DNA from 3 places in the Rhizobium sp. 862_C5_N1_2 genome. Region 1 is predicted to be linked to each of the others. Evidence: predicted binding sites of a transcription regulator. Region 1 holds the regulator's gene; each other region holds the start of a gene.
What was found. The regulator LexA, encoded in region 1, represses DNA repair genes until DNA is damaged. The targets are predictions, from matches to a motif close to TGTTCNNNNTGTGTTCNG.
Positions count from the first base shown of each region.

Region 2: uvrA (excinuclease ABC subunit UvrA) is a predicted target of LexA. The motif match lies at 3,038-3,055, and genes of this name have one in related genera.
Region 3: ACD590_RS01315 (ATP-dependent helicase) is a predicted target of LexA. The motif match lies at 4,717-4,734, and genes of this name have one in related genera.

Region 1 covers NZ_JBPWPT010000001.1:1,768,977-1,776,894, forward strand. The annotation lists gene ACD590_RS08980 (ComEC/Rec2 family competence protein) at 1-1,937, shown strand, start outside; gene lexA (transcriptional repressor LexA) at 1,918-2,637, opposite strand; gene ACD590_RS08990 (VOC family protein) at 2,836-3,732, shown strand; gene kdsA (3-deoxy-8-phosphooctulonate synthase) at 3,729-4,574, shown strand; gene eno (phosphopyruvate hydratase) at 4,823-6,097, shown strand; gene ACD590_RS09005 (FtsB family cell division protein) at 6,235-6,555, shown strand; gene pdhA (pyruvate dehydrogenase (acetyl-transferring) E1 component subunit alpha) at 6,701-7,747, shown strand; gene ACD590_RS09015 (pyruvate dehydrogenase complex E1 component subunit beta) at 7,763-7,918, shown strand, end outside.
Region 2 covers NZ_JBPWPT010000001.1:1,909,183-1,917,100, forward strand. The annotation lists gene uvrA (excinuclease ABC subunit UvrA) at 1-2,915, opposite strand, end outside; gene ACD590_RS09705 (single-stranded DNA-binding protein) at 3,200-3,709, shown strand; gene ACD590_RS09710 (hypothetical protein) at 3,853-4,398, shown strand; gene ACD590_RS09715 (MarC family protein) at 4,421-5,068, opposite strand; gene gyrA (DNA gyrase subunit A) at 5,305-7,918, shown strand, end outside.
Region 3 covers NZ_JBPWPT010000001.1:259,394-267,311, reverse strand. The annotation lists gene hisD (histidinol dehydrogenase) at 1-332, opposite strand, end outside; gene ACD590_RS01355 (DUF2948 family protein) at 389-820, opposite strand; gene murA (UDP-N-acetylglucosamine 1-carboxyvinyltransferase) at 978-2,270, opposite strand; gene ACD590_RS01345 (hypothetical protein) at 2,378-2,572, opposite strand; tRNA gene ACD590_RS01340 (tRNA-Thr) at 2,725-2,799, shown strand; gene ACD590_RS01335 (DUF982 domain-containing protein) at 3,057-3,299, shown strand; gene ACD590_RS01330 (hypothetical protein) at 3,591-3,851, opposite strand; gene ACD590_RS01325 (BON domain-containing protein) at 3,968-4,228, opposite strand; gene ACD590_RS01320 (hypothetical protein) at 4,408-4,674, shown strand; gene ACD590_RS01315 (ATP-dependent helicase) at 4,782-6,842, shown strand; gene ACD590_RS01310 (enoyl-CoA hydratase/isomerase family protein) at 6,854-7,906, opposite strand.

The DNA.
Region 1 (7,918 bases):
GCGGGCGGTGGCGCTATATTCTTGCCGTCACCGGCACTGAGGCGCCGGAGGTGAAGCGGCCGCCGGGGCGCATAACCGCGATCGCCCGCGGCGCGGACGCGCCTTTCGAGATCGGTGATATCATAACCGGCAGGGCACGGCTGACGCCGCCAGCAGGTCCAGCGCTTCCTGAGCTCAACGACTTCTCCTTCGGTGCCTATTTCGATGGCATCGGCGCCAACGGCTTCTTCTACGGTGCGCCGACAAAGGTCGATTTGCAGGCAGGTCCGCAAGCGGCCAGATCGACGACGGAAGCGCTGCTCGAAGGTCTCTACCGGCTGCGCAGCGGTATCGGAGACCGCATAAGGTCGATCCTGCCCGGCGACACCGGCGCTTTTGCCGCTGCTCTGGTGACGGACGAGCGGCGCGCCATCTCGAATGAGACGACGGAGGCGCTGCGCCAGTCCGGTCTGGCTCATATCATCGCTATCTCCGGCCTCAATATGGCGCTGTCAGCCGGCATCTTCTTCGTCGGTTTCCGCATGCTGCTCAGCCTCTTTCCCGGTGTCGCCCAAGCCTATCCGACCAAGAAGATCGCCGCTGCCGGCGCGCTCATCGCCGTCACGGCTTATTTCCTGATCTCCGGCTTTGCCGTCTCGGCCGAACGCGCCTTCATCATGATGGCGATCATGTTGATTGCCGTCTTCTTCGACCGGCCGTCGATCAGCCTGCGCAATGTCGCTCTCTCGGCGCTCGTCATTCTCGCCATTTCACCGTCCGAGGTCTTGGGTCCGAGCTTCCAGATGTCCTTTGCCGCGACATTGGCGTTGGTATCTGGCTACCAGCTGTGGAAGGACCGGCGCGTCCGCGAAAACGCTTTCCTGAAGCTGCCGATTTTTCGGCCCGTCGTTACGGTTGCGGGTTTCTTCGGCGGCGTCTTCCTGACCTCGCTGATCGGCGGCTTTTCCACCGCGCTGTTTTCGATCGAGCATTTTCATCGCCTGACTGCCTATGGCCTGCCGGCAAACCTCGCGACGATGCCGATCATCTCCTTCATCATCATGCCGGCCGGGTTGCTGGCGATGCTGCTCATGCCTTTCGGTCTGGACGTTTTGCCTTGGAAGGTCGTCGGATTCGGCCTCGATCTGGTGATCGCGATCGCAAAGACGGTGTCCGGCTGGGGTGGCGACATCGGCATCGGCCGCTTGCCCGCTTGGTATTTCGCGATCGCCGTCGCAGGCTTTCTGCTGCTGACGCTGCTCCGCACCCGGCTGCGCCATATCGGCACATCGATCATCGCGGTGTCGACGCTCGTCCTCTTGCTTCAGCCGGTTCCCCGGCCGCCGGATCTGGCGATTTCGGAGGATGGTGGTCTCGTCGCAATCGTCGAGGCGGGGGCCATGGCTTCCAACCGTGAAAGACCGCCGGATTTCATCTTCGACCAGTGGCAGAGAGCGCTGGTCCTGCCGACGCATCACCCGCCGAAGATGCTGGATGGTCCTGTTATTCCGCCGGAGGGAGAAGACCGCCGCGTCAGGCTTTCCCGCGATCAGCAGAACGAAGCAAGGTCGGCGATGCGGGCGGCTGCAGCGGCCGGTGAAGCCAACCGCTTTTCCTGCGTCAAGAAGGCCTGGTGCACATCAAGGCTTGGCAATGGTCATGTCGTTGCTGTCATCGACAATGCCGCCTATCTCGGTCCGGCATGCGACGCGGCCGATATCGTCGTGACGTCGGTCCGCCTGCGCTTCAACAGCTGCCGCTCAGGGGCGACGCTCTTCACCGGCGAAACGCTGCGCAGGACCGGCTCCGTCGAGTTGCGCTTCGCCGACGCCGGCCTGGAGGTCGCAACCGCATTCGATGCATTGTCGCGGCCATGGATGCGGCATCGCGCCTATGACTGGCGCAGCAACAGTTTTGCCGAATCCGGACTGCCTGATGTCAGTGATAGCGGCGAATGAGGCCGACGAGCTTGCCCTGAACCTTGACGCGGTCCGGCCCGAAAATCCGGGTCTCGTAAGCCGGGTTGGCCGCCTCCAGCGCGATCGAGGCGCCTTTGCGGCGGAAGCGTTTGAGTGTCGCTTCTTCGTCGTCGACGAGAGCAACGACGATGTCGCCAGGACTTGCGGTGCTGCCGTTGCGAATAATCACGGTGTCGCCGTCGAAGATGCCGGCGTCGATCATCGAATCGCCCTTGACCTCGAGCGCATAATGTTCACCGGAACCGAGCATGTCGGCCGGAACGACGATGTCGTGGGTGTTGTTCTGGATCGCCGAGATCGGAACACCGGCGGCGATACGGCCCATGACCGGCACGGAGACCGAGTTGCCGTTGTCGGCGACGGGTTTTGCGGGAGCAGGAGTGGCGACCGGCTGCGGCTTGCCAAGGCTGCCCTCGATGACGCTGGGCGAAAAGCCCCGCCGGGGCTGAATGCTGGGGCTGTAGGCCTCCGGAAGCTTGATAACCTCGAGCGCACGGGCGCGGTTCGGTAGGCGGCGAATGAAGCCACGTTCCTCGAGCGCCGTAATCAGCCGGTGAATCCCGGACTTGGAAGCGAGGTCCAGGGCATCCTTCATTTCGTCGAAAGATGGCGGAACGCCGGATTCCTTCATGCGCTCATGAATGAAAAGGAGAAGCTCCTGTTGTTTGCGCGTGAGCATCGACGTTGTGACCTCGTGATTGAAACAAATCCAGAACAGACACTATATGTTCCATATGTGTTCCGCAAGTAGCTAAATTTCCGTAAAACTTGGCGCCAACTCGTTGAGATTTTTATTTTCATTCGCCGGATTGGGACACATCTCTTGCATTGAGGGGCGCGCCATCGCACATCTCTTGCCGTTTCCAGGAGGGATATCATGAACGAGCGTTCCGCCAAGCCGCACCCGCTGGATCATGTGGTGCTGCCCGTCGTCAATATCGATCTGGCGCGCGAGAGGCTTGGCAAGCTCGGCTTCACCGTTGCCGCCGATGCACGCCATCCCTTCGGAACGGAAAACGCCTGCGTCTTTTTTGCCGACAAGACCTATCTGGAGCCGCTCGGGATTGCGAGTGTCGAGGAGAGCGAGGCCTCAGCGCGGCAAGGCAATGTTTTCACGGCCCGCAACCGGGCCTTCCGCTTCCGCTGCGGCGAGGAGGGGCTTTCGGGGCTTGCTTTCGGCAGTAAGGATGCCGGCGTCGATCATCAGAACTTCGTCGGCAACGGATCGAGCGCCGGCGAGATGCTGCAGTTCACCCGGCCGATGACGATGCCGGACGGTTCTGAGAGCATCGCCGGCTTCAAGCTGGCTTTTGCCGGCGACCTGCGAGCGCCCGATCTCTTCCTTTTCAGCGTCGAACGCGTCAATCCGCTGCCGGCCGACCGCGGCGCGCTGGAGACGCATGCCAATGGCGTCACCGGCATTGCCGAGATCGCGCTCTGCGCGCCTGATGCTGCCGCTTTCGGAGCCTTCGTCGGCCTTGCCGTGGCGCAGGCGGCAGTCGAGAAAACCGGTTTTGGCGTCAATGTTGCTGCTTCGAACGCGAAAATCAGTCTGATGACGCCGGAAGGGCTAGAAGCCTATTTCGAGATCGCCGGCTCATCCGCCGATCGCGGCCTGCGTGGCCGGGCAATCCTCTTCATTGTCGCCGATCTTGCCGTGACAGAAGCGCATTTGGCTGCTAACGGGGTGACATACACGCGCAAGAACAATCGCATTCTGGTGAAGCCCGCGCCCGGGCAGGGCACGCTCTTCGCCTTCGAGGAGACACGATGAGCACTGAGACGAATTCCGAAGTCAAGATCGGCGAAGGCCAAGGCCAGGTGACCTTTTCCAATACCGGCCGGCTGTCGCTGATTGCCGGTCCCTGCCAGATGGAGAGCCGCGACCACGCCTTCATGGTTGCCGGCACGCTGAAAGAGCTTTGCGCAAAGCTCGGCATCGGCCTCGTTTACAAGAGCTCCTTCGACAAGGCGAACCGCACCTCGCTCTCGGCTGAACGCGGCATCGGGATCGAAAAGGGCATGGAGGTTTTTGCCGCCCTCAAGAAGGAATTCGGCTTTCCTGTCCTGACCGACGTTCATACCGCCGAGCAATGCGCGGAGGTGGCAAAGGTCGTCGACGTCCTGCAGATCCCGGCCTTCCTTTGCCGCCAGACCGACCTTCTCATCGCCGCCGCCAAGACCGGCCGCGTCGTCAATGTCAAGAAGGGCCAGTTCCTCGCTCCCTGGGATATGAAGAACGTCCTGAAGAAGCTCAACGCCAGCGGCAATCCGAACGTGCTGCTGTGCGAGCGTGGCGCCTCATTCGGCTATAACACGCTGGTTTCCGACATGCGCTCGCTGCCGATCATGGCGGCGATGGGCGCGCCCGTTATCTTCGATGCCACCCATTCCGTTGCGCAGCCGGGCGGGCAGGGCGATTCCTCCGGCGGTCAGCGGGAATTCGTGGAAACACTGGCGCGCGCAGCAGTGGCTGCCGGTATTGCCGGCGTCTTCGTCGAAACCCACCAGGACCCCGACAATGCACCTTCCGACGGCCCCAACATGGTCTATCTCGAGGACATGCCGCGGCTGCTTGAAAAGCTGCTTGCCTTCGATGCGGTCGCCAAGGCTTGACGTTCAACAGCCTGACATGATCGTGCTATAGGCATGTCGCGAAAAAGTGTGCAGCGGTTTTGCGACAACGACATGCGGAAAGCCAAAGACCTAAAGCGTGGCAAGCGAATCTGAAAGATCGCGACGCGCTTTAGGCGAGATCCAAACGCTGGTTCGAAGGCTGGAAATTGCAGCATTGTAATTTGCACGCCTTCGACTAAGACAGGTTTCGAACCGACTTATCACCACCCACCGAGCAGGAAGAACCCATGACTGCAATCACCGATATCATCGCCCGCGAGATTCTCGATAGCCGTGGCAACCCCACCGTCGAAGTCGATGTCTATCTCGAAGATGGCAGCATGGGCCGCGCGGCCGTTCCCTCGGGCGCCTCGACGGGCGCGCATGAGGCGGTCGAACTGCGCGACGGCGGCAAGCGCTACCTGGGCAAGGGTGTCGAAAAGGCGGTGGAAGCCGCCAACACCGAGATCTTCGACGCGATCGGCGGCATCGACGCCGAAAACCAGATCCAGATCGACAACATCATGATCGAGCTGGACGGCACGCCGAACAAGTCGCGCCTCGGCGCCAACGCCATCCTCGGCGTGTCGCTCGCCGTCGCCAAGGCTGCTGCCCAGGCGTCCGGCCTGCCGCTCTACCGTTATGTCGGCGGCGCTTCCGCCAGCCTGCTGCCGGTGCCGATGATGAACATCATCAACGGCGGCGCCCACGCCGACAATCCGATCGATTTCCAGGAATTCATGATCCTGCCAGTCGGCGCCGATTCGATCGCCGAAGCCGTGCGCATGGGTTCGGAAGTCTTCCATACGCTGCGCAAGGAACTTGCCGCGCAGGGCCATAACACCAATGTCGGCGACGAAGGCGGTTTCGCACCGGGTCTGAAGAGTGCTTCGGAAGCTCTCGACTTCATCATGAAGTCGGTCGAGAAAGCCGGCTACAAGCCGGGCGAGGACATCTACCTCGGCCTCGACTGCGCCTCGACCGAATTCTTCAAGGACGGCAAATACGTTCTCGAAGGGGAAGGCCGCACGCTGGAATCGGGCGCCATGGCCGAATATCTGGCTGAGCTCGCCGCCAAGTATCCGATCATCTCGATCGAGGACGGCATGGCCGAAGACGATTGGGACGGCTGGAAGACGCTGACCGACCTGACCGGCAAGAAGACCCAGCTCGTCGGCGACGATCTCTTCGTTACCAACTCCGCCCGTCTTCGCGACGGCATCCGCATGGGCGTCGCCAACTCGATCCTCGTCAAGGTCAACCAGATCGGCTCGCTGACGGAAACGCTCGATGCCGTCAACACGGCGCACAAGGCGGCCTATACCGCCGTCATGTCCCACCGTTCCGGCGAGACCGAAGATTCGACCATCGCCGATCTTGCGGTCGCCACCAACTGCGGTCAGATCAAGACCGGCTCGCTGTCGCGTTCCGACCGTCTTGCCAAGTACAACCAGCTGATCCGCATCGAAGAGGGCCTCGGCCCGCAGGCCCAGTATGCCGGCCGCTCGATCATTCGCGGCTGATCGGATCTGATGTTCAATGGCTTGACCCGCGCCTTTCCGGCGCGGGTTTTTTATTGCCCGGTTTTTAGAGTCAACGAACGGTTAATCTCTGCGCGTTAGATTGAACGAATTGGTAATGCGTTCAAGAGCATGCGTGTATGTGGACAAAGCATCATAAGAAGAGAAAGATCGGTCGCTTCGTCATTCCGGCCATGACGGTCGCCTTCCTCTCCTATTTCGGTTATCATTGCATCCATGGCGATTACGGCCTGCGCGCAACGGAGACGTTCGAGCATCAGCGTGTCGCGCGTGAAAAAGAGCTTGCAGTCTTGAAGGCGAAGCGCGAACATCTGGAAAATCAGGTCGCGCTCCTCAGTGACGGCTCGCTCGACAAGGATATGTTGGACGAAAAAGCGCGTTATCAGCTCAACATGTCGCGCGCGGACGAGATCGTCATATTCAACCATTATTCCAATTAACCGAAAACAGGTTAATTGGAATTTTCATAGTTCTTCCAATAATTTAGCAGCGAATACGAGCCATGCAATTATGGCATTGCTGTGGTCATATTTCTTCCCTATGGTACGCCCCACCAAGAAACGACAAACCCATAGGGAGGGTTGAATGGCGCCGCGAAAGACCGCGACCGTTTCCAGCCGCAAAACTGCAGCAAAACCGGCAGCCAAAGCATCGAATGGAGGCCCTGTAGCCGACTTCGATCGCAATGAAGAGCTCAAGGCCTATCGCGAGATGCTGTTGATCCGTCGCTTCGAGGAGAAGGCCGGCCAGCTTTACGGCATGGGCTTCATCGGCGGCTTTTGTCACCTCTACATCGGTCAGGAAGCTGTCGTCGTCGGCATGCAGATGGCGCAGAAGGAAGGCGACCAGGTCATCACCGCCTATCGCGATCACGGCCATATGCTGGCAACCGGCATGGAAGCACGCGGCGTCATGGCGGAACTGACCGGGCGTCGCAGCGGCTATTCCCACGGCAAGGGCGGCTCGATGCACATGTTCTCGAAAGAGAAGCATTTCTACGGCGGTCATGGCATCGTCGGTGCCCAGGTCTCGCTCGGAACGGGTCTTGCCTTCGCAAACCGCTACCGCGGCAACGACAATGTCTCCATCGCCTATTTCGGCGACGGCGCCGCCAACCAGGGCCAGGTCTACGAGAGCTTCAACATGGCTGCTCTCTGGAAGCTGCCGATCGTCTATATCGTTGAGAACAACCGTTACGCCATGGGGACGTCGACCGCGCGCGCCACTGCGCAGTCGAACTACTCGCTTCGTGGATCCGGCTTCGGCATCCCAGGCATTCAGGTCGACGGCATGGACGTCCGCGCCGTCAAGGCTGCGGCCGACGAGGCGCTCGAACACTGCCGTTCCGGCAAGGGCCCGATCATTCTCGAAATGCTGACCTATCGTTATCGCGGTCACTCCATGTCCGACCCGGCGAAATATCGCTCCAAGGACGAAGTGCAGAAGATGCGCTCCGAGCATGACCCGATCGAACAGGTCAAGTCTCGCCTCGTCGAAAAGGGCTGGGCTTCCGAAGACGATCTGAAGGCGATCGACAAGGATGTCCGCGATATCGTCGCCGACAGTGCCGATTTCGCCCAGGCCGATCCGGAGCCGGATGCATCCGAGCTCTACACCGACATTCTGCTCTAATCGGGGAGGGAACCCATGCCTATCGATATCCTCATGCCCGCCCTCTCTCCGACCATGGAAGAAGGCACACTGTCCAAATGGCTGAAGCAGGAAGGTGACAAGGTCACCTCCGGCGACGTGATTGCCGAAATCGAAACCGACAAGGCGACGATGGAAGTCGAAGCTGTCGAT
Region 2 (7,918 bases), 140 kb from region 1:
GCCGCAACCGCCTTCTTCACCGGCCGTCGCTCCAGCAATTCCTTCAGGAAGTGCCCGGTATAGGACCGCTTCTCCTTGACGATCGCCTCCGGCGTTCCGGTCGCGACGATCTCACCGCCGCCGTCGCCGCCTTCGGGGCCGAAATCGAGCACCCAGTCGGCCGTCTTGATGACTTCGAGATTGTGCTCGATCACCACCACCGAGTTACCCTGGTTGACCAGTTCGTGCAGCATTTCGAGCAATTTGGCGACGTCGTGGAAATGCAGGCCGGTCGTCGGTTCATCGAGAATGTAGAGCGTGCGCCCCGTCGAGCGTTTTGACAGCTCCTTGGCAAGCTTGACACGCTGCGCTTCCCCGCCGGAGAGCGTATTCGCCTGTTGGCCGACCTTGATGTAACCGAGGCCGACATCCTTCAGCGATTGCAGCTTGTCGCGCACCGCAGGCACTGCCGCGAAGAAATCGACGCCTTCCTCCACCGTCATGTCGAGCACCTCGGCGATCGACTTCTGCTTGAAGGTAACATCGAGCGTCTCTCTGTTATAGCGCTTGCCATGGCAGACGTCGCAGGTGACGTAGACATCGGGCAGGAAGTGCATCTCGATCTTGATGACGCCGTCGCCCTGGCAGGCCTCGCAGCGTCCGCCCTTGACGTTGAAGGAGAAACGGCCCGGCTGGTAGCCGCGTGCCTTGGCCTCCGGCAGACCGGCGAACCAGTCTCGGATCGGCGTGAAGGCGCCAGTATAGGTCGCCGGGTTCGAGCGCGGCGTGCGGCCGATCGGCGACTGGTCGATATCGATCACCTTGTCGATATGCTCGAAGCCGTCGATGCGGTCGTGATCGGCCGGATTTTCACGCGCGCCCATGACGCGGCGTGCCGCCGATTTATAGAGCGTCTCGATCAGGAAGGTGGATTTGCCGCCGCCGGAAACGCCGGTCACCGCCGTGAAGACACCGAGCGGGATCGACGCCGTAACGTTCTTCAGATTGTTGCCTCGCGCCCCGACCACCTTGATCTCGCGGCCCTTCTTCGGCTTGCGGCGCTCGTCGGGAACGGGAACGCCGAGTTCGCCGGAGAGATATTTGCCGGTCAGCGAATTCGGACTGTCCATGATATCCTGCGGCGTACCATGGGCGATGACCTGACCGCCGTGAATGCCGGCCGCCGGGCCGATATCGACGACGTCGTCGGCCGACAAGATCGCATCCTCGTCATGTTCGACGACAATGACGGTGTTGCCGATGTCGCGCAGGTGCTTCAGCGTGTCGAGCAGCCGGGCATTGTCGCGCTGATGCAGGCCGATCGACGGTTCGTCGAGCACGTAAAGCACGCCCGTCAGCCCGGAGCCGATCTGCGAGGCGAGCCGGATACGCTGGCTCTCGCCGCCCGACAGCGTGCCGGAATTGCGCGAAAGGCTGAGATATTCCAGTCCGACATCGTTGAGGAAGCGCAGCCGGTCGCGGATCTCCTTGAGGATGCGCACGGCGATCTCGTTCTGCTTGGCATTGAAGCTTGCCGGCAGTGTCTCGAACCAGTCGCGGGCGACGCGGATCGACATACCCGTCACTTCGCCGATATGCAGCGTGTCGATCTTCACCGCCAGGGCCTCCGGCTTCAGGCGGAAGCCGTTGCAGGCCGGGCAGGGGGCCGCCGACATGAAGCGCTCGATGTCTTCGCGCGCCCAGGCGGAATCGGTCTCTTTCCAGCGGCGCTCGAGATTGGTGATGATGCCCTCGAAATTCTTCTGGGTCGTATAGGAGCGGGCGCCGTCGGCGTAGTGGAATTCGATCTTGTCGTTGGTGCCGTTGAGGATGACGTCCTTGGCCTCATCGGAAAGATCGTTCCAGCGAGTGCCGAGCTTGAAGCCGTAATGTTTGCCGAGTGCTTCCAGCGTCTGATTGTAATAGGGCGAGGTCGACTTGGCCCAGGGTGCGATCGCCCCGTCGCGCAGCGTCCGCTCGGGCTCGGGCACGATCAGATCCGGATCGATCTTCTGCTGGGCGCCGAGGCCGTCGCAGGTCGGGCAGGCGCCGAACGGGTTGTTGAAGGAGAACAGCCTGGGTTCGATCTCGGGAATGGTGAAGCCAGAGACTGGGCAGGCGAACTTCTCCGAAAACAGCACGCGTTCATGCGTCTCGTTCAGCGACTTGTTGGCGGATCCGCCGGCTGACGTCTCTTCCGGCGGCAGCGGCTTGTCGGCGAATTCGGCGACCGCCAGCCCGTCGGCGAGCTTCAGGCAGGTTTCCAGGCTGTCGGCTAGGCGCGCCGAGACATCCGAGCGCACGACGATGCGGTCGACCACCACGTCGATGTCGTGCTTGTATTTCTTGTCGAGCACCGGCGCTTCGGCGATCTCGTAGAACTGGCCGTCGACCTTGACGCGCTGGAAGCCCTTCTTCATCAGCTCGGCCAGTTCCTTCTTGTATTCGCCCTTGCGGCCGCGCACGAGCGGCGCAAGAATATAAAGACGGGTGCCTTCGCCGAAGTCGAGGATGCGGTCGACCATCTGGCTGACGGTCTGGCTCTCGATCGGCAGGCCGGTCGCCGGCGAATAGGGAACACCGACGCGGGCAAAGAGCAGGCGCATGTAGTCGTAGATCTCGGTGACGGTGCCGACCGTCGAGCGCGGGTTGCGCGAGGTGGTCTTCTGCTCGATCGAGATCGCCGGCGACAGCCCGTCGATCTGGTCGACATCCGGCTTCTGCATCATTTCGAGGAACTGGCGGGCATAGGCCGACAGGCTCTCGACATAGCGCCGCTGGCCCTCGGCATAGATCGTGTCGAAGGCGAGCGAGGATTTGCCGGAACCCGACAGCCCGGTCATGACGATCAGCTTGTTACGCGGCAGATCGAGATCGATGCTCTTGAGATTATGCTCGCGCGCGCCGCGGATGGAGATCGTCTTCAGTTCGCTCATCGTCTCTGCTTTGGTTTTCTGGATGACAGCCCTTATTTAGTGATGCCGACGGGCGAGTCGAGGCTGAATATCCGCAAGGGCTCAAGGTTTTCGATTCTGTTGACAGGATCATACGGATAAACTAGAACAAATAAAGAACAAAATTCCTGATGAATGCATGCGGCTTTCTGATGGGATAAACATGTGGATTAAATGCCGCCCATGCGCATCGGCGGTCCGTGATGGTTTAAGGTGCGCCGATCGATTAAACGCCGCCGGGCAGGGCGGCAGGCAGGGTGAGAAGTATGGCTGGTAGCGTGAATAAGGTAATTCTGGTTGGAAACGTCGGTGCAGACCCCGAAATCCGCCGCACTCAGGATGGCCGGCCGATCGCCAATCTTCGTATCGCGACCTCGGAGACCTGGCGCGATCGCAATTCCGGCGAGCGCCGTGAGAAGACCGAATGGCACACTGTCGTCGTCTTCAACGAGGGCCTCTGCAAGGTCGTCGAGCAATATGTGAAGAAGGGCGCCAAGCTCTATATCGAAGGCCAGCTGCAGACCCGCAAGTGGCAGGACCAGCAGGGCCAGGATCGTTACAGCACGGAAGTGGTGCTGCAGGGGTTTGGTTCGACGCTGACGATGCTCGACGGCCGTGGTGAAGGCGGCGGCGCGAGCGGCGGCCGTGGCAGTGCCGCTGGCGGCAATGATTATGGCGACGACTACGGCGCCCCGGCTCCCTCCTCATCGCCGAGCCGCAGCGGTGGCGGCGGTGGCAACTTCTCGCGGGATCTCGACGACGATATCCCGTTCTGATCGATAGCCTTTGCTGGCTTTGTGAAAGAGGTGAGAGAGCATGATGCCTTGGATGGCGTCATGCTCTTTTTCTTTGATCTCGCGGCAAATGCTTCAGACCACATCCGCCTGAATGATCTCGCACCATTTTGAGGAATTTCTCAATGAGCTGCCACATCTTTAAGAAAGCTTCCGGTACGCGCCTCCGACTTTGGTTGGACGAGGCCCCGCCGTCGATGGATTCAACTCGATGCTATCTGTGGGAGAGTAAAGTTTTCGCCAGCGGAGAAGGCACTCCTCATCGGAAGAGTGTTGCTGCGGAAATAGCTCGGCCGGTTGGAGGCCTAACTGTATATGGTCTGCTGTCAGTCACCCTGGATCAGTCCATTAAAACGCAAGGTCTGCAGGTGAATGTCCCAATTGAACGTACCAAAGGAGAGAGTTGGTCCCTATCACTTGCTCCAAGTTACGACAAAGTGCTTACCGGATTTGCCGCGGAATACATGCCGGGCCTTTTCAAGGGGATAGAGGATCTTAGTGAGGGTGCATTACCTAGTTTTGGAATTCTCTCTTTTGATCGCATGGCACATTCGGACATAGGTTCGTCGATAGATATTTTTCGCGAGTTGACGAGAGCTATCGTGCGCGCTTTGGCTATGGAGCAGGTTCCTGAAACGCCGGATGAGGCGTTCGCACTTCTCGAAGTTTAGATTGGAGGGCGCTCAAGTTTTTTCAGTGCGGCGTCGCGCTGATGAGATTGAGCGCCGATTTTGCGCCGTCGACGACGAATTGTGCGGCAAGGGCGGCGAGGATGACGCCGAGAAGCCGTGTGAGGATCGCCCGGCCGGTGACGCCGAGGAAACGGTCCAGCCGTTCGGCGACGAGCAGCATGAGGAAGGTCAGCAACAGATTGGCGGCAAGGACGCCGATCAGCTGCGCCTTTCCGACGGATGTCGCCAGCGTGCCGGCAAGCAGGATCGTCGCCGAGATCGCGCCCGGGCCGGCGATCAGCGGCAAGGCGAGGGGAAAGACGGCGATATTCTCGATGTGATCCTTGGTGATCGCCACCTCGGTCGCCTTCTCCTTGCGGTCCTGGCGCTTTTCGAACACCATCTCGAAGGCGATCCAGAACAGCAGCAGCCCGCCGGCGATGCGGAAGGCGCCGATCGAAATCCCGAGCACGCTGAGCACGCCGGCGCCGAACAGAGCGAAGACGGCGAGGATGATGAAGGCGATGGTCGAGCCACGCAGCGCCACCTGCGTGCGCTCACTGCGGCTCATGCCTGTCGTCAGCCCCAGAAAGATCGGTGCGAGCCCCGGCGGATCGATGGTGACGAGAAGCGTCGTGAAGGCGTTGATCAATTGGTCGGCGCTTGCCATCGGCTCTCCGGAACCCCATATGAGTGCGTGGTTTTTATGATTGTGAAGCGGGGATTCCGATTTGGCAAATATCCCGCAGCGGCCCGCGGCGGATTTGTCCGGTCCGGCCGCGCAACTTGCATGTTTTACCGTCTTTAAGCCGCAAAAGCCTGTTCAAAACGCGCTGTGAAATTGGCGCGGGAACAGGCTTTCCGCTATAAATCTTCAAGTGATTCTAGAAGAGATCGTGATCTGTTTTGACTGAGCAAACACCCCCCGGCGGCGGGAAGCTCCCGCCAGGCATCGAGCCCATCTCCATCATGGAGGAAATGCAGCGGTCGTATCTCGATTACGCCATGAGCGTCATCGTCAGCCGCGCGCTGCCCGACGTGCGCGACGGCCTGAAGCCCGTGCACCGGCGCATCCTCTACGGCATGTCCGAGCTCGGCATCGACTGGAACAAGAAATACGTCAAGTGCGCCCGCGTCACCGGTGACGTGATGGGTAAATTCCATCCGCACGGCAATTCCGCAATCTATGATGCGCTCGCCCGCATGGCGCAGCCCTGGTCGCTGCGGCTGCCGCTGATTGACGGTCAGGGCAATTTCGGTTCGGTCGATGGTGATCCGCCGGCGGCCGAACGTTATACCGAATGCCGCCTCGAAAAGGCTGCCCACTCGCTGCTCGACGATCTCGACAAGGAAACCGTCGATTTCCGCGACAACTACGACGGCACGCTCTCCGAGCCGGTCGTGGTGCCCGCCAAGTTCCCGAACCTGCTCGTCAACGGCGCCGGCGGCATCGCCGTCGGCATGGCGACCAACATCCCGCCGCACAATCTGTCGGAAGTTATCGACGGCTGCATCGCGCTGATCGACGATCCGGCAATCGAGCTGCCGGAACTGATCCAGATCATTCCCGGCCCCGATTTCCCCACGGGCGCGAAGATCCTCGGTCGTGCCGGCATCCGCTCGGCTTATGAGACCGGCCGCGGCTCCGTCATCATGCGCGGCGTAGCCGCCATCGAGCCGATGCGCGGTGACCGCGAGCAGATCATCATCACCGAGATTCCCTATCAGGTGAACAAGGCGACGATGATCGAGAAGATGGCCGAGCTGGTGCGCGACAAGCGCATCGAAGGCATCTCCGACCTGCGCGACGAATCCGACCGCCAGGGTTATCGCGTTGTCGTCGAGCTGAAGCGCGATGCCAATGCCGAAGTCATCCTCAACCAGCTTTATCGTTATACGCCGCTGCAGACGTCCTTCGGCTGCAACATGGTGGCGCTGAACGGCGGCAAGCCCGAACAGCTGACGCTGCTCGACATGCTTCGCGCTTTTGTCTCGTTCCGCGAAGAAGTCGTTAGCCGGAGAACGAAATTCCTGCTGCGCAAGGCGCGTGACCGCGCCCATGTGTTGGTCGGTCTCGCCATTGCCGTCGCCAATATCGACGAGGTCATCCGCGTCATCCGCCAGGCGCCCGATCCGCAGTCGGCCCGCGAAGAGTTGATGACCCGCCGCTGGCCGGCGGCAGATGTCGAAAGCCTGATCCGCCTGATCGACGATCCGCGCCATCGCATCAATGACGACCTGACCTACAACCTCTCCGAAGAGCAGGCCCGCGCCATCCTCGAACTGCGCCTGGCCCGCCTGACGGCTCTTGGTCGCGACGAAATCGGCGATGAACTCAACAAGATCGGCGAGGAAATCAAGGACTACCTCGATATTCTCTCCTCACGCGTCCGCATCCAGACCATCGTCAAGGACGAACTTCTCGCCGTCCGGGACGAGTTCGGCACGCCGCGCCGCACCGAGATCGTCGATGGCGGCCTTGAAATGGACGACGAGGATCTGATCGCCCGCGAAGACATGGTCGTCACCGTCTCGCATCTCGGCTATATCAAGCGCGTGCCGCTCACCACTTATCGCGCCCAGCGCCGTGGCGGCAAAGGTCGCTCCGGCATGACCACCCGCGACGAGGATTTTGTTAGCCGGCTATTCGTCGTCAATACCCATACGCCGGTTCTGTTCTTCTCCTCGCGCGGCATCGTCTACAAGGAGAAGGTCTGGCGCCTGCCGATCGGCACGCCGACCTCGCGCGGCAAGGCGCTGATCAACATGCTGCCGCTCGCACCCGGCGAGCGTATCACCACCATCCTGCCATTGCCTGAGGACGAGACGAGCTGGGACAATCTCGACGTCATGTTCTCGACGACGCGCGGCACGGTTCGCCGTAACAAGCTGTCGGATTTCGTCCAGGTCAACCGCAACGGCAAGATCGCCATGAAGCTCGAGGAGGAGGGCGACGAAATCCTCTCCGTCGAGACCTGCACCGAAGATGACGACGTGCTGCTGACGACGGCGCTCGGCCAGTGCATCCGCTTCTCCGTCGACGACGTCCGGGTCTTTGCCGGCCGCAACTCGATCGGCGTACGCGGCATCACGCTTGCCGGCGGCGACCGCATCATCTCGATGACCATCGTGCGCCATGTCAATGCCGAACCTTGGGAGCGTGCTGCCTATCTCAAGCGCGCCGCCAACGACAGGCGCCTGACGACGGGCGAGGCCGAGGAGATCGCGTTGGTTGGCGAGGAAGTCACCGAGGAGGGACAGCTGAGCGACGAGCGTTACGAAGAGCTGAAGCAGCTGGAGCAGTTCGTCCTGACCGTCTCCGAAAAGGGCTTCGGCAAGCGTTCGTCCTCCTACGACTTCCGCATCTCCGGCCGCGGCGGCAAGGGTATCCGCGCCACCGATACGTCGAAAACAGGCGAGATCGGCGAACTGGTGGCGGCTTTCCCGGTCGATGACGGCGACCAGATCATGCTGGTCTCCGATGGCGGCCAGCTGATCCGCGTGCCGGTCGGCGGTATCC
Region 3 (7,918 bases), 1.5 Mb from region 1:
TCCTCGTAGATATCGTCCTTCGGAAGTTGCCGGCGATGGTGGGATTCGATGCGCAGTGCGGCGAGCTTCAACGCGCCCAGCACTTCCGAGGGCACCGCTTCGACAGCAGCGTCGATTTCCTCTGATGTGACGCGCATCGGGACGGTGGCGAAATCGATGCCGTCGAATTTCAGCGAATATTCGGCAAGCGCGACATCGCCACGGGCTCTGATATCATCGATGATGGCGCGAACGACGATGTTCACATCCTCGGAGACTTCACGCTTCGTCGTCAGAAAGGCGGCAAAATGCTGCTCGAAACCTTCCGATGCCTGATCCAGCCAGATTGCCAAGGCCGATATTCCTTCTCAACTCGAAACTGCGATGTTCAAACTCAAGGAGTCAAGCACTAGAGGTGGCGAGGCTTCGAGGAAGCCTCCCAGGCGCCGCCGATATCGGCCAGCTGGACCTCGATGCATTCGACATCGAGCGCAATCGAAGCCGTGCCCGACAGCGACAGCTCGATCGTGCCCTCCGGCCCCTCGCCCTTCTTCTCGAAGCGCAACGCCAGCAGCGACAGCACCTCGTCCCGCTTCTGACGGTCGATGCCGAGCGAGCGGACGGCAAGCGCGCGCTTGAAGACCAGGGCAGCGCGGCGACGCTCGAAACCCCTGCGCTTGCGCTCGGCACCTTCCCAGACGAAACGATTAACGGCAAGCGCGAACTGCGCGTCGCGCGGCGACCAGTCGATGTCGCCGACCTTGAAGACGCTGTCCTGCATATGCGCGGAAATGATCGCAAGATCCTCGTCATCGAGCGCAACAAGTTTCAGGTCGGTCATTCAGTCTCAATCCCATTGCCGGCCGAAGCCGGGCACCGCCGGAATGGCGATGCGTCAGACAAGGGAAATAAGGCGCTGCGGCCAATTACGCAACCGGGATAAGGATCGCCTTAGATCCGGATTCCGATTTAAGGAATTCTGCTCCAGCGCCCTCTCCTCACTCGCTGATGCGCTCGACGATGGCGCCGCAGCGGGTCAGCTTCTCCTCGAGCCGCTCGAAACCGCGGTCGAGGTGATAGACGCGGGACACCGTGGTTTCGCCCTCGGCGGCAAGGCCGGCGATGACCAGCGAGACGGAAGCGCGCAGATCGGTCGCCATGACAGGCGCGCCGCGCAGGCGCTCGACACCCTCGATCTTCGCCGTCTGGCCGGACAGTGAGATCCTGGCGCCGAGGCGGGCAAGCTCCTGCACATGCATGAAACGGTTTTCGAAGATGGTCTCGGTGACATGCGAGACGCCTGAAGAGCGGGTCATCAGCGCCATGAACTGCGCCTGCAGATCTGTCGGGAAGCCCGGGAAAGGATCGGTGACGATATCGACCGGCTTGATGCCGGCTCCATTGCGCTTGATGCGCATGCCATTGTTGGTCGACGAGATTTCCGCACCGGCGCGGCGCAGCGTTTCCACCGCGGTTTCGAGCAGCGCCACATCGGTATTCTCGAGCACGACGTCACCGCCGGCCATGGCGACGGCCATGGCATAGGTGCCGGTCTCGATGCGATCCGGCAGGACGCGGTGGCGGGCGCCGGAGAGCGAGGTGACGCCTTCAATGGTGATCGTCGCAGTACCCGCGCCCGATATTTTGGCGCCCATGGCGTTCAGGCAGTTGGCGAGATCGACGACCTCAGGCTCGCGGGCGGCATTGCCGATCACCGTCGTGCCGCGGGCAAGCGTCGCCGCCATCATCATCACATGGGTGGCGCCGACGGAGACCTTCGGGAAGGTGTAGCGTGCGCCGATCAGGCCGCCAGCCGGAGCCTTGGCGTTGATATAACCGGCATCGATCTCCATGCTCGCGCCGAGCGCCGTCAGGCCCTCGATGAAGAGATCAACGGGGCGCGTGCCGATGGCACAGCCGCCCGGCAGCGACACGCGGCAATGGCCTTCGCGCGCCAGCAGCGGGCCGATGACCCAGAAGGAGGCGCGCATCTTCGAGACCAGTTCATAAGATGCTGTGGTATCGACGATGGTGCGGCAGGTGAAATGGATCGTGCGCGAATAGGAATCTTCCTGGCGCTCGCGACGGCCGTTGACGGCGACATCGACGCCGTGATTGCCGAGGATGCGCATCAGCAATTCGACATCGGCAAGATGCGGCACGTTTTCGAGCGTCAGCGTATCGCTGGTCAGAAGCGAGGCGATCATCAGCGGCAGTGCGGCATTCTTGGCGCCGGAAATCGGAATGATGCCATTCAGCTCATTACCGCCGACGATTCTGATACGATCCATGTGCGCTTACGGGCAGCGCCCGCCTTTCCTGAAAGTTCTGCCTTGGAATAAGGAGTGAGGTGTTTAGGGGATTTCTCGACACGCTTCAATTCGCGACGGACGGAACATTACGATTCGTCCATTTTTGCGGCGGGCAGCCCATTTGTTTCGTCGGCCTGGCCCGAACGGCGGGCGCGGACCTGCTGTTTGCGTCGCCCCAGATTTTCCCTGAGCTTGTCGGCGGCGCGCTCGCGGCGCAGTTTCGCCTGTGCCTCGATCGCCTCTTTGCGGCTCTGCTGGCCGGATTCGGTCTTTTCGTTCATGGGAACAGGATTAGCTGAATTCGCGCCGATCCAAAAGGCCCTTCGCCGCAATCGACGCGAAGTTGGAATTTGCAGCTTGCGCTGGCCGCCAAGCTGTGGCAATAGCCCCCCGTTCTCGCGATTGAGCCACCCGGCTCGCGCGGTCTGGTCCTGCTGCCGTAGCTCAGTGGTAGAGCACACCCTTGGTAAGGGTGAGGTCGGTGGTTCAATCCCACTCGGCAGCACCAGTTTTCTTGAAAAGACAGTCAATCTCGACTCCACCCTTCCCGGCGAAAACACCTTATAAGTTGGCGTTTCTTATCAGTTGGCGTCCATAGGCTTTCCTGTCATGGGTCGAGGCGAAACCATTCGTCGCGGCATCAGTGACGATCCGCCCATTTGCCGACGGTGAAAATCGCGCTAGAGTATTAGCTATCGCAGAGTCTCCCCGGAGGAACTGGGAGATGTTGCGCTCATTTCTGTCGAAAATCGTGGAGGAGCGTCGATGGCAACTGAAAGATGGAACAGCCCGGTCAAGGTTGGTTTCGAAAATGCCGATGCGCGAACGGTCAATGGTCCGTTCGATGCGCTGAAGTGCCTGGCGGATCTCTGGCCGAGTGTGCGCGGGCTTCGTTATATCAAGGCCCGCAGCACCTGCCGGGCAGCGCTCGACGGGCGCAAGAGCGTGGAAGAGGCGAGAGCCGAGTTTCTGGCGGCAGCCGAAGAGGCGAAGCTGAAGCTTCATTGAACTGGTGCATAATCCTTTCCGAAAATCGATTCCGATTTTCGGGGTTATGCGCTGCACTTCGGTCAGGATTTCCAGGCCGCTTCAGGTCGTTCGTAAACGGAACGTGCCGGAACGGGACAATGCTTTAATTTTGCTTAACCCTGCATCGAACTCGCGCCGGGTTTTGGTGCAGCAGGCGTTGCGCCTGGTACAGGTGTATTCATAGAAGATGGCCAGCCATCATGATGATGGTTAGAGGCTCGTCACCTCTGCGGAAACGCCGGCGAGCCTCGTCCGAGTGAAGCGGATGTTTCAGCAGTCCGCGCCCCCCTCATTCTCCACTTCGACATAACCGACACCAATGATCGTGCCATCCGCCGCGCGGATGAAGGACGGCAAATACTGAGGATCTGCCGGCGTGCAGGCGACGGTCCCGGTATATTCGTTGAGGGCGATCTGGTCCTTCGGCAAAGCGGAATAATTCGTGCCGGTTTCCAGCGAGGCATGGGCGGAGCCGGCAAAGACACCGCCTGTTATCAAGGTCATTGCAGAGATGCGAAGAAGCGACTGCATGAGGGTCTCCAGCGTTTAGGTCCGGCCTTTCAACCCGTGGGAGGGTGTTTTGGTTCCCTTCATGCATCGCAAAGACATGAGCGCGCGAACCGGCGCGGCATCCCATTCTCAAGACTTCAGCGTCGCAGCAGGCGACCACGCACATAGCCTCGCCCGACGACGCCCTCGGCGATCTCGATCGCCCGCTCGACATCGCCCCGCCGGCGCACGAAACCCTCCAGGATGAGATAGGAGCCCGATATGCTGACGGTGATTTCGCCGGCTTCGAAATCGGCGGCCGCATGAAGGGCGCTCTCCACCGAGGCGCGCGTCGCGGCATCGCTGTGGCCCTGCCGGCCGGGCTCGTCATGCCCCGTGAATGCTGGAAAGCCGAGCACCGTGAACGTTTCCTGATGTTGGTTGATGTCTGTTAACGTCGCAGGTACGCATTTCGTTGCGTCCCCCGGAAAAGAAGAGCCTGCTCGACAGCGATACCTGCGCGGGCGGCATGGGCTACCCTTGGCGAAAGGTGCGGCGGCTTCCATATCTGGCTGCAGTCGAAAGAGGAATGATGACGATGAAAGCGCTTCTGCCTGCCTTGTTTGCCGGGGCATTGCTTGCCGGCTGCTCTTCGGCCGATACGCCGGCACTGGACCCCATTCCCGGCAGCATTACCTATGGCGGCCAGCCGCGAACGAAGCTCACCAAGTCGCCGGTCGGCAGCGCCGTCTACAACCAGTTCTACAACGGGACGGGACAGCGCGTGGAGGAAACCTATATCCTTCAGGCCGACCGCAGCCTGAAGCTGGTGCGGCGCGTAGTCGGTCCGGATTTCCCCGACTGAGATGTTGCTCGCGCGCCAGATCGCTTGACAGGGACGGCAATCGCGAACATTCAAGGAACATCTAATCTTTCCCCAGTGATTCTGCGGGAGCCCGACCGGACGGCTGGATGTATCTCGAAAAGCTCAATCCGCAGCAGCGCATGGCCGTCGAGCACGGCACGCTCATCGACGGCAACCATATTGCCGGGCCGCTGCTGGTCATTGCCGGCGCCGGCTCGGGCAAGACGAATACCTTGGCGCATCGGGTCGCCCATCTGATCGTCAAGGGCGCCGATCCCCGCCGCATCCTGCTGATGACCTTTTCGCGCCGGGCAGCCGCCGAAATGGCGCGGCGCGTCGAGCGCATCTGCCGCGATGTGCTTGGTGCGAATGCCGGCGTCATGGCGGATGCGCTTTCCTGGTCCGGCACCTTCCATGGCATCGGCGCGCGGCTATTGCGCGATTATGCCCAGCAGATCGGCCTCGACCCGGATTTCACCATCCACGACCGCGAAGACAGCGCCGATCTGATGAACCTGATCCGGCACGACCTCGGTTTCTCAAAGACGGAAAGCCGCTTTCCGACAAAGGGCACCTGTCTTGCCATCTATTCCAGGGCGGTGAATTCGGAAACCGCGCTCGACCTCGTGCTGCGCGACGTCTTTCCCTGGTGCGCGGCGTGGGAAAAACAGCTGCGCGAACTTTTCGCCAGCTATGTCGAGGCCAAGCAGAGCCAGAACGTGCTCGACTACGACGATCTGCTGCTCTACTGGGCACAGATGGTCGGCGAGACTGTCATTGCCGAGGATATCGGCAGCCGCTTCGACCATGTGCTCGTTGATGAATATCAGGACACCAACCGGCTGCAGGCCTCGATCCTGCTGGCGCTGAAGCCCGGCGGCCAAGGGCTGACCGTCGTCGGCGACGATGCGCAGTCGATCTATTCCTTCCGTGCCGCGACGGTGCGCAATATCCTCGATTTTCCCGCCGCCTTCAGCCCGGCCGCCAATATCGTCACGCTCGACCGCAACTACCGCTCGACGCAGCCGATCCTCGCCGCCGCCAACGCCGTCATCGATCTCGCCTCGGAGCGCTTCACCAAGAATCTCTGGACCGAGCGGCAATCAGCCGAGCGGCCGCGCCTCGTCACGGTGCGCGACGAGGCCGAGCAGGCGCGCTACGTCGCCGACATGGTGCTCGACAACCGCGAGGAAGGCCTCACGCTCAAGCAGCAGGCCGTGCTCTTCCGCGCCTCGCATCACAGCGGGCCGCTGGAGGTCGAGTTGACCCGGCGCAACATTCCCTTCGTCAAATTCGGCGGGCTGAAGTTTCTCGACAGCGCGCATGTGAAGGACATGCTGGCCGCCCTTCGCTTCGCGCAGAACCCGCGCGACCGGGTGGCGGGCTTCCGGCTGATGCAGATCCTGCCGGGCGTCGGGCCGTCGACGGCGCAGAAGACGCTCGACCTGATGGCCGAGGATGCCAGCCCGATTTCTGCTCTCGCTGCCATGCCGGCGCCGCCGCGTTCCGGCGAAGACTGGACAATGTTCGTCTCGATGCTGCAGGAGCTGAAGACCGGCAAGGCCGGCTGGCCGGCGGAAATCGGCCTGGCGCGGCAATGGTACGCGCCGCATCTGGAACGGCTGCACGAGGACGCAGCGACGCGGCAGGCCGACCTGTTGCAGCTCGAGCAGATCGCCGGCGGTTATGCCTCGCGCGAGCGCTTTCTTACCGAGCTCACCCTCGACCCGCCCGATGCGACCAGCGACCAGGCGGGCGTGCCGCTTCTCGACGAAGACTATCTCATCCTGTCGACCATCCATTCCGCCAAGGGCCAGGAATGGACGAGGGTCTTCATGCTGAACGTCGTCGACGGATGCATACCGAGCGATCTCGCCGTCGGCACCACCGCCGAAATCGAAGAGGAACGCCGGCTGCTCTATGTCGCGATGACGCGCGCCCGGGATGGTCTCGACCTTGTCGTGCCGCAACGCTTCTTCACCTATGGTCAGAACTCGCAGGGCGACCGGCACGTCTATGCCTCACGCAGCCGCTTCATTCCGGCGACGCTGCTTCAGTTCTTCGAGGCCTGCAGCTGGCCACAGATGAAATCGCAGACCGTCGCCCAGCAGCAGGCGCGGCAGGTGCGCATCGATGTCGGCGCCCGCATGCGCGGCATGTGGCGATAACTGGATAGCGTTCAGAGTGAAAGCGGCGGTTCGGCCGGTTTCAGGAAATTCTCGACCGTTGATGCCTCCACGGCCTCGACTGACGCCGGCGACCATTGCGGATTGCGGTCCTTGTCGATGACGGCGGCGCGGATGCCCTCGAAAAAATCGGGATTATCAAGCATCTGCAGACAGGCGCCGAGTTCGCGGCCGAGACATTCGGCAAGCGAGGCGCTGCGGCGGCCGGCCCTGAGCAGCCGTAAAGCGAGCTTGAGGCTGGTCGGTGAACGCGTCAGCATCACCCGGCGTGTCTCGGCGGCAAATTCGCCTTCCTCCCCGGCAAGCGCTGCCAGGATTTCCTCGACGCCGTCGAAACGGAATGCGCGATCGATCATTGCTGCGTTCTGCTTGAGCCGGCTTTCTCCCGCGAGCTCGGATAGCGCTTGTAACACGGCATCAACATCACTGGACGAGCTGCCACGCGGCAGGTCCGACAGAGCATCAGTCACCTCACCCAGCCGAGACGACGCGATCTGAAGGTCGGCAAGCCCAGCGTGGATCGCATCGGCCGCGCCAATATCAAGCCCTGTCAGACCGAGCCATGTTCCGGCTTCGCCCGGCGCGCGCGGCAGCAGCCAGGTGGCGCCGACATCCGGGACATAGCCGATGCCGGTTTCGGGCATGGCAAGCCGCGTGCGCTCGGTGACGATGCGGTGGCGGCCGTGCGACGACAGGCCGACGCCGCCGCCCATGGTGATGCCATCCATCAGCGCAACATAGGGTTTGGGATAGGAGGCAATCATATGGTTGAGGCGGAATTCCTCGCGCCAGAAGCTTGCCGCCAGGCCATCGCCAGCGCGGGCGCTCTCATGCAGGGCGCGGATATCGCCGCCGGCACAGAAGCCGCGTTCGCCCTCCCCCATCATCACGACGCTCGCCACCTCGGAATCCCCGGCAAAATCGTGAAGGGCCGCAGTGATCGTGCGGATCATCGGCAGCGTCAGGCTGTTCAGCGCCCGCGGCCGGTTGAGCCGGATCACCCCCGCGGTCTCCCGCCGTTCAATGATGACTTCGCCGTCTTGCATGGTTCACCTCAT